Regions from separate parts of the Gordonia rubripertincta genome, predicted to be linked through region 1. Evidence: predicted binding sites of a transcription regulator. Region 1 holds the regulator's gene; the other holds the start of a gene.

The links. Region 1 encodes LexA, which represses DNA repair genes until DNA is damaged. Its sites were predicted from a motif close to CGAACANNTGTTCG; they were not measured.
Region 2: the regulator LexA is predicted to act here: its motif matches at 2,742-2,755, upstream of RVF83_RS19270 (DUF222 domain-containing protein).

What each region holds. Positions count from the first base shown of each region.
Region 1 is NZ_CP136136.1:4,389,278-4,395,604, forward strand. Features, by position in the region: gene hrpA (ATP-dependent RNA helicase HrpA) at 1-2,083, shown strand, start outside; gene nrdR (transcriptional regulator NrdR) at 2,057-2,524, opposite strand; gene RVF83_RS19925 (LysM peptidoglycan-binding domain-containing protein) at 2,624-3,160, opposite strand; gene lexA (transcriptional repressor LexA) at 3,400-4,107, shown strand; gene RVF83_RS19935 (phosphoenolpyruvate--protein phosphotransferase) at 4,085-5,785, opposite strand; gene RVF83_RS19940 (DeoR/GlpR family DNA-binding transcription regulator) at 5,935-6,327, shown strand, end outside.
Region 2 is NZ_CP136136.1:4,248,224-4,254,550, reverse strand. Features, by position in the region: gene fmt (methionyl-tRNA formyltransferase) at 1-1, shown strand, start outside; partial or broken gene RVF83_RS19290 (RsmB/NOP family class I SAM-dependent RNA methyltransferase) at 1-1,411, shown strand, start outside; gene RVF83_RS19285 (dihydrofolate reductase family protein) at 1,416-1,829, opposite strand; gene RVF83_RS19280 (SRPBCC domain-containing protein) at 1,826-2,305, opposite strand; gene RVF83_RS19275 (ArsR/SmtB family transcription factor) at 2,302-2,637, opposite strand; gene RVF83_RS19270 (DUF222 domain-containing protein) at 2,827-4,086, shown strand; gene RVF83_RS19265 (GNAT family N-acetyltransferase) at 4,118-4,711, shown strand; gene RVF83_RS19260 (hypothetical protein) at 4,794-5,099, shown strand; gene RVF83_RS19255 (hypothetical protein) at 5,099-6,327, shown strand, end outside.

The DNA of each region.
Region 1 (6,327 bases):
GCCGGTGAACCCGGCCGGTTCCGACCTCCCCGAGGTCGACGCCGACGCGGTCCACCGCGCGATCCTCTCGGGCCTGCTGTCGAACATCGCCGCGCGCAACACCGAGGGCCGCGAGTTCACCGGGGCGCGAAACACGACGCTGATGATCTTCCCGGCGTCGCCGCTCGCCAAGAAGCCGCCGCCGTTCATCATGGCCGCGGAGGTCCTCGAGACCTCGCGACTGTTCGCACACACCGTCGCCGGGATCGATCCGCTGTGGGCGGAGAAGCTCGCCGGCGATCTGGTCAAGCGCACGCACAGCGAGCCGCACTGGTCGTCGAAGCGCGGTGCCGCGATGGCCTACGAACGGGTCACGCTGTACGGCGTGACCCTCGTCGCGCGTCGTCGCGTCGACTACGGGCCGATCGACCCGGTCGTCTCCCGCGAACTGTTCATCCGCCATGCCCTCGTCGAGGGCGACTGGCGTACGCAGCACCCGTTCTTCGAACGCAACCGCGCCCTGCTCGACGCCGCCTCCGACGTCGAGAACCGCATGCGCACACGTGGACTGGTGATCACCGAGGATCAGCTGTTCGAGTTCTACGCCAAGCGCGTCGGAACCGAGGTCACCTCCGCTCGGCACTTCGACACGTGGTGGAAGAAGGCCCGACGCTCCGACGAGGCTCTGCTCGACCTCAAGCCCGAGGACGTGGCGGCGAGCACCGAGGCCGCGCCCACCGACTACCCGGGTGCCTGGCAACAGGGCGACACCCGACTCGAACTCCGCTACCGGTTCGAACCCGGTGCACCCGATGACGGTGTCACCGTGATCATCCCGCGCGCACTGCTCCCCCACGTGCGCTCGGCGGGATTCGACTGGTCGGTGCCCGGCATGCGGACGGAACTGGCCACGGCACTGGTGAAGTCGCTGCCCAAACGGCTGCGCAAGTCCATGTCCCCGGCACAGCGTTTCGCCGAGTTGGCCCTGGCCCGTCTGACGCCGCGCAGCGAGCCACTCACGGTCGGACTCGCGCGCGAACTCTCCACGATCACTCAGATGACGGTCACCGCAGCCGATTTCGACGTCGACCGGATTCCGGCCCACCTCAAGATGCATTTCGCCGTGGTCGATGACGCCGGGAACATCACCGCGCGGGCCGATTCCATCGCCGAGCTCCAGCGTGCGGGCACCCCTGCCGCCACGAAGACGGTGAAGCGCACCTTGTATCGCACCTGGACCGACGACGGAATCGGGACCCTCGCCGCACAACGGACAGTCGACATCGCCGGTCAACGACTCACCCGCTACCCGACCATCGACGCGATCACCGACGAGGCCGGGCGGACCCGCGGGGTGGTCGTGATCGACGCCGCGTCGGAGCAGACCCGTGATCGATTGGCGGAGAGAGGGATCGTCGCACTGCTCGACCTCGCGATCCCACCCCTGCACCGACGCGTCGCCGGCTCGCTGGGGGCGGCGGGCCGACTCGCGTTGAGTCAGAGCCCCTACTCGGACCTCGATGCGTTGCTGGCCGACTGCACACGCCGTGCCATCCGCGATGTCGTCGCGGGCCTCGACGCCGCAACTCTGTCCGCGGTGCGTTCACCCGAGGCATTCAGCGCGCTTACGGAGAAGTTGCGGCCGCGGATCTCCGAAGCGGCGCCGGAATACTTCTCGCTCGCGGTCGAATCCTTTGGTTGGGTGGCGCCGGTACGCGCCGCGATCGACCGTCACGCCGGTTCGCTCGCGGCCGACGACGTCGCCGAACAGCTGGAAAATCTCGTCTTCGACGGATTCGTCGCCGCCACCGCCCGGCGACATCTGGAGAACGTGCCGCGTTATCTCGCGGCGGCCGAAGCCCGGCTGACGGCACTGCCGGCCTCCGCGGCCCGGGATCAGGCGGGAGTCGCCGTCGTCGACCGGGTGACCGAGCGGTGGGCGCAGAGACTGACTCAGGTTCCCGAGCACCGGAAGGCGGCCGTCAACGACGAGGCACAGTGGCTCGTCGAGGAGCTGCGGGTGGGATTGTTCGCCGAGCGGCTCGGCACCGCCTACCCGGTGTCGGAGAAGCGGGTTCTACGAACTCTTGACCGACTCGGCTGAGGCGGCTCGGAGGTCGTCGATCTCGCGCTGGAAGTCCTCGACCGAGTCGAACGAGCGGTACACCGACGCGAAACGCAGGTATGCGACCTCGTCGAGGTCGCGCAGCGGTTTGAGGATCGCGAGTCCGACCTCGTTGCTGGGGATCTCGGCCGACCCGCTGGCACGTACCGTGTCCTCGACCTGCTGGGCCAGCTGGGCCAGTGCGTCCTCGGCGACGTGGCGTCCCTGGCATGCGCGCCGGACTCCCCTCATCACCTTCTCGCGACTGAACGGTTCGGTCACGCCGTTGCGTTTGACCACCGCGAGCACAGCGCTCTCCACGGTCGAGAAGCGTCGCCCACACTCCACGCAGGAGCGGCGGCGCCGGATGGCCTGCCCCTCATCAGCGACACGCGAGTCGATGACCTTGGTGTCGTCGTTCTTGCAGAAGGGGCAGCGCATCGTATCCTCACGCAGGTCACGGGACACTCTGATGCAGCCGGGCCGCATGCCAGGCCGGTAGTCGGCCGGTCCCTGTGACATCGAGGATACCGCCCGCGCTCAGTGGTACCGGGGGGCGAGGAGCGGCTGGCCGACGCGCAGGCCGCTCGACGGGAGGTCGTTCAGCTGGATGATCTCGTCGACGACTGCCTCACGCGGCATCTCCGGAGCCACGCGCGACGCGATGGTGCTCAGCGAGTCGCCCGAGCGCACGTGCACGACCTCGGTGCCGACCGAGGACGGTGTGACCGTTGCGGCGTAGTTCTGCCCGACGACCGCGATGACCCACACGGCCAGCGCGAGTCCGACGCCGGCGAGGATGGCCGTCGCCGTGCGTCGCCGCCGCCGGATGACGGCCGAGGGTGCGGGCTGCGCGGGGCGCGACACCGGCACGACCGGTGCACGGCCGCGCATACCGACCGGCGAGGCGCACTGGGTGGAGGCGACCCGACGGACCCGGACCGCCGACTCCGGCACCGGACGGCCGTCGACGGGGCGGCGGCCATCGCCGCGGCGCATCGGGCGCGGACGTTCCAGGACGTCACCGCGGGCCGGATCGGTGGAGCGGACGGGGTCGATGAGAGTGGCGGTGCGCATGGTGCCCTCCGTGTTTCCGGTCGAACTCCGTCCGGGCGTCCGACTGCGTCGTCGGCGTTCGAACTGTTCGAGTGTCGATCACCTGTTCGATGAACTGATGTTCGATTTGTAGCACGGCACTCCGACAATTGTCTCGCGACACGTCGAACAAATGTTTGATGCGGCCGGCATTCTGGGCTAGGGTCGTCGGCAGACAAGCGATCTACCAGCACGTTCGGAAATCGAGAGGAAGCCCGATCATGAGCGATGACGGCGGTAAGCGCACCGGAGCGCGGGGCGCCGACGAGCCCGTCACCCCGGCAGACATGGCGGCGGCCGAGGCCTCGCTGACGCCGCGGCAGCGCGGAGTTCTCGAGGTGATCCGCAAATCCGTGCGCGAACGCGGTTACCCGCCCAGCATCCGCGAGATCGGCGACGAGGTGGGTCTCACCTCGACCTCCTCCGTCGCCCATCAGCTACGGACCCTCGAACGCAAGGGCCTGCTCAAGCGCGACGCGAATCGTCCGCGCGCGGTCAACATCGCGCCGAGTGAGCCGCCGACGCCCACCTCGCCGACCGGTGGTGCGCTACCCGAGCCCACCTTCGTGCCGGTCCTCGGCCGGATCGCCGCCGGCGGCCCGATCCTCGCGGAAGAAGCAGTCGAGGACGTGTTCCCGCTCCCCCGCGAGCTGGTCGGCGAGGGCTCGTTGTTCCTGCTGAAGGTCGTCGGCGAGTCGATGATCGACGCCGCGATCTGCGACGGCGACTGGGTGGTGGTCCGCCAGCAGAACGTGGCCGACAACGGTGACATCGTGGCCGCGATGATCGACGGCGAGGCCACGGTGAAGACCTTCAAGCGCCAGAAGGGTCATGTCTGGCTGATGCCGCACAACGAGCTGTTCGACCCGATCCCGGGCGACGAGGCCGTCATCCTCGGCAAGGTCGTCACCGTGATGCGGCGGATCTGACCTCTTCGTTCTCGAGAACCGCGGCGGCCGCCGCGCGAGCCGCAGCCGGATCGGCGGTGGCGAGCGCGGCTGCGGCCGCGTTTTCGCAGGTCGCGCGCGACACACCGGCGAGCCGGGCGCCGACCGCAGCGGCCGCCACCGGAGCACTCGACAACGAGGTCACCCCGAGCCCGACCAGTACACAGGCGAGGATCGGGTCCGCCGCGGCCTCGCCGCACACGCCGACCGGTTTCCCCTGATCCCGTCCGGCCCGCGCAACCGTCGCGATGAGATGCAGGACGGCCGGCTGCCACGGATCGGTCAGCGAAGCGAGATCGGCCGACATCCGGTCGGCGGCCATCGTGTACTGCGTGAGGTCGTTGGTGCCGATCGAGACGAAGTCGACCTCGGCCAGGATCGCGGGTGCGAGGATCGCGGCGGCGGGGACCTCGATCATCACCCCGGCGGTCAGCCCCCGTTCGCGCACCTGTGCGGCGAAAGCGGCCGCCTCGGACGGTGACGCGATCATCGGTGCCATGACCCAGGGGCTCGTCTCGGAGCCGTCGGCGGCGCGCGCGATCGCGTCGAGCTGGTGGGCGCGGATCTCGGGGTGCGCCAAGGCGATCCGGTCGCCCCGTACGCCCAGCGCCGGATTGGGCTCCTCGGGCTGGTTGACGAAGCGCAGCGGCTTGTCCGAGCCGGCGTCGAGGGTGCGGATGACGACCTTGCGGCCACCGAACGCGTCGAGCACCTCGCGGTAGATGTCCGCCTGCTCCTCCACCGACGGTTCGTCGGCCCGTTCGAGGAAGGCCAGTTCGGTGCGGAACAGTCCGACGCCCTCCACCGGATGGTCGGTGGCCGCGCGGGCCGACGACCCGTCGGCGACGTTGGCCAGGATCGCCACCTCCACGCCGTCGGCGGTGCGGCCCGGACCCGACCAGCCGGCGACCAGGGCCGCCTGACGCGTGTGCTCGTCGACACGGGCGCGGGCTGTGGCGTCGTCGGGTTCCACGACGATCTCACCGGTCGTTCCGTCCACGAGTATCACTGTGCCCGAACTGATCCCGGCGAGATCGGGGACCGCGACGACACACGGGATGCCGAGCTGCCGGGCGATGATCGCGGTGTGGCTGGTCGGCCCGCCCAAGCGGGTGACCAGTGCGATGGTGGTGGCGGGATCGAGACCCGCGGTGTCGGCGGGCGCGAGGTCGTCGGCGAGGAGGACCGAGGGCACGTCCGGCGTGGGCACGCCGGGTTCGGGCAGGCCCAACAGTTCGGCGAGGACGCGGTCGCGGACATCGTTGAGGTCGGTGACGCGCTCGGCCATGAGTCCACCGAGCTTGGTGAACACGGCGGCGAACTGTTCGGTGGCGGCGACAGCGGCCGACGGCGCCGAGGCCCCCTTGGCGATGAGTCCCGAGGCGGCACCGATCCACCCGCGGTCCTCGGCGAGCCCGGCGGTGGCGGCGAGTACCTCGGCGGCGACGCCGGTGTTCTGCGATGCACGTTCACGCAGGCGCGCGGCGACCGCCGCCGCGGCGGCGGTGAACCGTTCGGCCTCGTCGGCGCGGAGGTCTTCGGCGATCTCGATGCCTGCGCCCAGCGCCTCTGCGGAGTGGTCGGGTCGGCGGCCCGGCCAGAGTGCGGGCCCGAGAGCCACACCACCGACGACCGGCGTCCCCGTCAGAATCTGCGTCATGTGACCACGGTTACAAATTCTTCTTGACTTGTCAACACAAACAGGCGTAAACACAGTAACTACAACACGCAAAGCCACATGTTCCCACATTCGCCGGCCCGACCAGGGCCTCGGGAACAAGCCGCGGGAACGATCAGAACGGAGCCGGTGTGTACGCCGAGGAGAGACAGCAGGCCATCGCCGAGGAGGTTCGCGTCGCAGGGCGCGCCTCGGTCGCCGAGCTCGCCGCGAAATTCGACGTGACCAGTGAGACCGTCCGCCGCGACCTCGCGGTCCTCGAACGCGGCGGGCTCCTGCAGCGCGTCCACGGCGGTGCCGTCCGCCCCGAGGTCCTGCGCGTGATCGGCGAACTCGGCATCGCCGAACGCGAGACGGAACAGACCGAGGAGAAGGCGGCCATCGGCCGTGCCGCTCTCCGCTTCCTCCCGCCGGACGGCGGATCGGTTCTGTTCGACGCAGGTACCACCACCTTCCGGGCCGCCGAGGCCATGCCGCGCGACCGCGGCCTCACGGTGATCACCAACAGCCTCCCGATCGCCGGG
Region 2 (6,327 bases), 140 kb from region 1:
AGTGCGGATCGCCGACCCAGCCAGGGCAAGCGGGACAACTCCGCGAAGTTCCGGCAGAAGGATCTGGACCCGGCGCGCGTCGCGGCCCGTGACACCCTGCGTGCGGTCCGGGAGCGTGACGCGTACGCGAACCTGGTTCTCCCGAAGATGCTGCGGGACCGAAAGATCGAGGGTCGCGATGCGGCTTTCGCCACCGAGCTCGCCTACGGCACCGCCCGTGCCCAGGGCCTTCTCGATGCCGTCATCGCCGCGGCGGCCAAGCGACCCGTCGACGAGATCGACGGCCCGGTGCTCGATGTGCTGCGATTGGGGTGCCTACCAGTTGCTGCGCACCCGTGTGGGTTCCCATGCTGCGGTGTCGACGTCGGTGGACCTGGTCCGTTCCGAGAACGGGATGGGCCCTTCGGGTTTCGCGAATGCCGTGCTGCGCAAGGTCTCGCAGAAGGACGAGGAGATGTGGGTCGACGAGCTCGCACCGTCGCCTGCCGAGGATCTCGTCGGCTACCTGGCCTTCCAGTACGCGCACCCTCGCTGGATCGCCGAGGTCTTCCGGGACGCGCTGGGCGGTTCGGCCGGTCAGTTGCAGGCGGCGCTCGCCGCCGACGACGAACGGCCGCCCGTCCACCTGGTTGCCCGGCCCGGTTACATCACCGCCGAGGAACTGGCGCTGACCAGCGGGGGAGAGGAAGGCAACTTCTCTCCCTATTGCGTGTACCTGCCCAGCGGTGATCCCGGCGACGTCGACGCGATTCGCGAGGGCTACGCCGGTGTTCAGGACGAGGGCAGCCAGCTGATCGCGCGGGCGGTCACGGTCGCCGAGGTCGCCGACGACTCCGGCCGCTGGCTCGACATGTGCGCCGGTCCGGGAGGTAAGGCCGCGCTGATCGGTGCGCTCGCCGAGATCGACGCTGCGCGTCTGGACGCGATCGAGGTGTCGAAGCACCGCGCCGAGTTGATCCGCAAGGTGGTCAGCGACCTGCCGGTGACGATCCACGTCGCCGACGCCCGCTCCAGCGGTCTCGAACCCGGATACGACCGCATCCTGCTCGACGCGCCCTGTTCCGGACTCGGCTCGCTGCGCAGGCGCCCCGAATCCCGTTGGCGTCGAACCCCTGCCGACGTCGACGAGCTCGTCGTCCTGCAGAAGGAGCTGCTGACCGAGGCGTTGCGCCTCGTCAAACCCGGTGGCGTGGTCGTCTATTCGACGTGTTCCCCGCATCCGGCGGAGACCACTGCGGTCGTCGCCGACGTGCTGGCATCGATCGACGGGGCCCGTCAGCTCGACGCCCGGCCGTTGGTGACCGTCGGCAAGCTCGGACCGGAGCTCCTCGGCGACGGACCGCACGTTCAGCTGTGGCCGCACATCCACGGCACGGATGCGATGTTCCTGGCGGCGCTCACTCGGGACTAGGCGTTCAGTTCCGCTGTGCGTCGACCACCGAGGCGACGCCCTCGCGGCCCGGCTTCGATCGCAGCGCGGACACTGCCTTCGCCGCATCGCCACCGAGGAGGGTCGCAGGCTGCCAGGGGAGCTCGGTGAGGGTGCTGCTGACGACGTACTTGGGTAGGTTGTTCATCCGCTCGGTGAACGGGTCGTCGGGGTCGGTGATCTCGGGCCAGTCCCGCGCGAAGGCCTCATAGGTCCGACGCCCCAACAGTAGTCCGTCGGCCAGGTCGAGCCACTCCGATGCCTGTCGGATGAAGGTCGCGTCCATGTGCGGGACGAGCCACCCGCCGGCGGTGAAGCCGCCGGAGGTGTCCTCGTCGGCCGACCCCGGACCCTGGGTGACGCCGTCGAGCGTCATGAACTCGGTGACGGTAATCCTCATTTCCCGGCTCCGTTCTCCACCAGTTCGGCGAGCGCGGTGGTGACCGAACCCCAGCCGTCGTAGAAGCCGAGGTTGTTGTGCCGGTTGCGGTCGGACGGATTGCCATGGCGCACAACCACGTTGTACTCGGTCCCGTCAGCATGCTCGGTGAGCGTGATCTCCGCGGTCATGGGGACGGGCGCGGGTACGGCCGGACGCCAAGAGCTGTCGATGGCGTTGGTGAACACGAGCCGTTCGCTGGGCTCGGCGACGAGGAAGACGGCATCCATGTGCGGCACGAAGGCCTCGCCGTCGTCGCTCATCTGCGTGACCAGTGCCCCACCGGGACGCGGTTCGAGCCGCTCGACCCGGGTGACGGTCGGGGACGGCGTCCACCACTTCGCGAACTGTTCGGGTCGCGTCCAGGCATCCCAGATCCGTTGGCGCGGAGCGCGGATGATGCGGTGCAGGGTCAGGTCGAGTTCGGGGTCGATCACGGTGTCTCCTCGGATTCGGTGACGAAGGCTTCGAGTCGGTCGGTGCGTTCGGTCCAGACGACGCGCTGATGTTCGAGCCAGGTCTGCAGACGTCGCAGGCGTCGACGGTCGAGCGTGCACATTCGGATTCGCCCGGTCTTCTTGGTCATGACCAGTCCGCTCTCCTCGAGAACCTTCAGGTGCTTCATGAAGGACGGGAGGGACATGGGGAAGGGGTCGGCGAGTTCGCCGACGCTCGCAGACCCGCGCCCGAGACGTTCGACGACGGCCCGTCGAGTCGGGTCCGACAAGGCGCCGAAGATCTCGTCGAGAGTCGCCGTACGGTTTGCCATGTGGCTAAGTGTCGCACGGCTCGTCACTTAACTCAATGGTTAAGTGAAGGATCTTCTTCGGGTTGTGGAAAACTCCGGCCGAGCCGGCGATATCGGCGTAGTATCGAATGTATGTACGAATCACCCTCGCGCGGAACATCGGGTCTGTCGACGGACGGTCTACGTGCCCTCCGGGGCCTCCTCGCCGGGATGCCTGCAGGCGTCGACGAGGCCGAGTCGGTGCAGCGGCTGACGCTGCTCGAGGAGATCAAGTCCGCTTCGACTGCGGCTCAGGTTCGAGAGACTGCAAACCTCGATCAGTTGCGTGCAGCAGATGAGGCCGCGCGAAATGTCCCGCCGCAGCGGCGGGGCCGGGGACTCGCCGCCGAAGTCGGGCTGGCACGGAAGGTCTCACCGAAGAAGGGGAGTCAGTACCTCGGGTTCGCTCGTGCTCTGGCACACGAGATGCCGCATACGATGTCTGCGCTCAGGGACGGCGTGCTGACCGAATGGCGGGCGACCATCCTCGTTCGCGAGACCGCTCATCTGACCCGAGAATCGCGGGAGGAGATCGACCGGCGGGTGTGTTCCGACCGCGAGGCCCTGGTCGCTGTGTCCGATCGCGAGATCGAAGCGCGGGCGAAGAGTCACGCCTACGAACTCGAGCCGGCGGCAGTGGTCGCGCGAAAGGCCAAGGCCGAGAAAGATCGCCATGTCAGTGTGCGGCCGGCGCCGGATCTGATGACCCAACTCTCGGCGTTGTTGCCGATGACACAGGGAATCTCCGTGTACGCCTCGCTCAAGAAGCACGCCGACTCTGTCCTCGGTGCCGACGATCGCACGCATGCTCAGATCATGGCCGACACGCTGGTCGAACGAGTCACCGGTCGATCCGCAGCGGAACCGGTTCCGGTGTCGGTAGACATGGTCTTGTCCGACGAGTGCCTGCTCGGGCTCAACGATTCGGCGGCCGAAGTGAGGGGGTACGGACCGATTCCGGCAGCAGTGGCACGGGAACTCGTCGCCGCGTCGGTGTCGACCGATGGTGAGACCGCCTCGACGATGCGTCGTATCTATGCACGTCCGTCGGATGGCGCACTGGTGTCGATGGAGTCGAAATCGCGAACCTTTCCGGCCGCGCTCGCGCACTTCGTCCGACTCCGAGACCAACGCTGCCGAACTCCGTACTGCGGTGCGCCCATCGCGGAGATCGACCACGCGAAACCACACCGCCACGATGGCCCGACCAGCGAGGCCAACGCCGACGGCATCTGCGTCATCCACAATCGGGCCAAAGAGGCCGACGGCTGGGGATATTCGGTTCGCATGGCCGGTGACACCCGGGTCATCGACGTCATCACCCCGACCGGTGCCCGTCATCGGAGCACCGCACCACCGGCGGTCGGGCACCAAAGTCCTGACCGCAGCGTCGTCGAGACGAAGCTGCTGCAGCTGCTCGCGGTCGCCTGAGCGGTGCCGGCGCCGGGTAACGTCCAACGGCGTGACGATCCGCCCTGTGATTCGGCCGGCGACTCCGGCTGACGTCGACGCTGCCGCAGATACTCTCGGCCAGGCCTTCGCCGACTATCCGTTCACCAGGCACACGGTGGATTCGCGCGACCATGGCCACCGGGTGAGGTCGTTGCAGCGATTGTTTCTCGCCGAAATCGGCATGCGGTGCGGCCGCGTCTGGGTCTCGGACGACCTTGCCGCCGTGGCGGTGTGGATCACTCCGTCCTCGACAGGTCTCGATGAGGCGTTCGGCAACATCGCACCCCGAGTCGTCGAACTGTACGGAGACAGAGCGGACATCGCCGCGCGGGCGGACGAGGCAACGGCTGGTCTTCGGCCGGCCGAACCTGTCTGGCACCTGGCCACGGTCGGGGTCGCGCCGCATGCTCAGGGCCGCGGACTCGGCAGAGCTGTGCTCGAGCCGGGGCTCGAGGGGGCGCGGACAGAGGGGTGTCCTGCATACCTGGAGACCTCATCCCCGGCGAACGTCTCGTTCTATGAACGACTCGGGTTCGAGGTGACCGGGAAGGTGTCTCTGCCCGACGATGGCCCGGACGTGTGGGCGATGACGTGTGGAAGGTGAATCCCCGCATCTCGTTGTCTCGTACTAAGTTGTCCGAGGGGAGTGGTGTCAGCACGCTGGCACCGGGGACGGGGGACTCACAGTGACTTATCGCCTGGAAGCCGAGAAGGGTGTGATCGAGGGCGTCGGCAAGACGTTGGCCGAGTGCTCTGATGTCACCCGGGCGCTCTGGTCGGGCAGTACCGGATTCGCTGACGCAGCTGCGGCGATGCCGGGTTCGGCATTCAATGGCGCCTGCGCCGGCAAGGACGACGTCGTTCGAACCCTTCTCGGTCGCGCAGCTGCTCGCATGGACGCGGTGTCGCAGACCTGCTACCAGGTTGCGACCGAGTTCGCCGACACCGACGAAGAGTTGGCGAGCGGCCTTCGAGCCATTTCCGTGTTCTGATGAGCCGTCCGACACGGTCGACCGTCAACAGCTGGGACGTGACGGTCCTGCTCCAGTCTGCGGAATCGCTGGAGACAACAGCCGAGAACTTGCGAACCCAGACCAAGACGATGGCCGATGCTCCCATGAACGTGGACGGTTGGTCGGGCAAATCCAGGCGCGCGTGCGAAGACCGTACGACATCCGACCGAGACGAGATCAACAAGCTCGGCATTGAACTCAGAGCGGCCGCGAGGGTGCTGCACGACACGGCCGCCGCGATCAGCCCCAACCGAAGCACTGCTCTGACGAAGGCACTCGGCCTCGAACTCGACAAGTTCAGCGTCTCGGATGACTGGACCGTGCGCGACGCCCGTGACTACGCGTCGGAGTTGGACGGTGTGGAGGCCGGAAGCGCGGCCGAACAGTCGATCCGAAACGACCAGGCCAAGCGCGCCGAGGAGGCGAAGACAGCGACGCTGTCGTTGCAGTCGCTGGCGGACCAGATCGGGGAGGACGACCGTAACGGTGCCCGCGCGCTGAATGTGGTCTTCGGCAACGCCGAGATCAACGCTCCGCTCAGCTCGAGCTTTTCCGCAGGACAAGCAAGCCGCGATGCTCAGGCGATCATGAGGGGGAACGCGACGCCTGATCAGAAGGAGCGGTTCTACCGTGCGACCAGTCTGACGCCCGAGCAGCGCGCGGCACTGGCGAGGGGCGACGATGCTGTCATCCCGAAAGAGCAGTTCGATTATCTGAAGGCCATCTACACCCCCATCTGGGGACAGAATGCGGATGGGCCCGCGCCCTATTCTCTCGACGCGTTGAAGCGTTTCGGAGACGAATACTCCGGCGCAGAACGTCTTCAGCTCAAGAACGCGCTAGGCGACGGTATCTACCTGCTCGGTAACCCGAGTTTGCGAACAGACCAGCAGGTCGAGCCGACGTTCCTTGCCGGACCACTGCAACAGATGGGATTGGCGCCGGGGCCTCGGTTTGTAGGAGGCGGGATAAATCAGCTGTCTACTCCGGTTAGGGAGGTGTTGACCAGTCCCGCGGCCGGCAGGGGGCACGTGAGTGTTCCGGACACGGGTCCTCATTCGGGCGGGGATCGACCGGTGACCGATCTGAAAACCTTCGAGCAGTTGCAGATTTTGATGGAAATCCTGGAGCATCGTTCAGTCGACACCGAACAGGGTTCCACGTCAGTTCAACTCGGCAGTGATGTAGACCGGGCCCTGATTGCCCG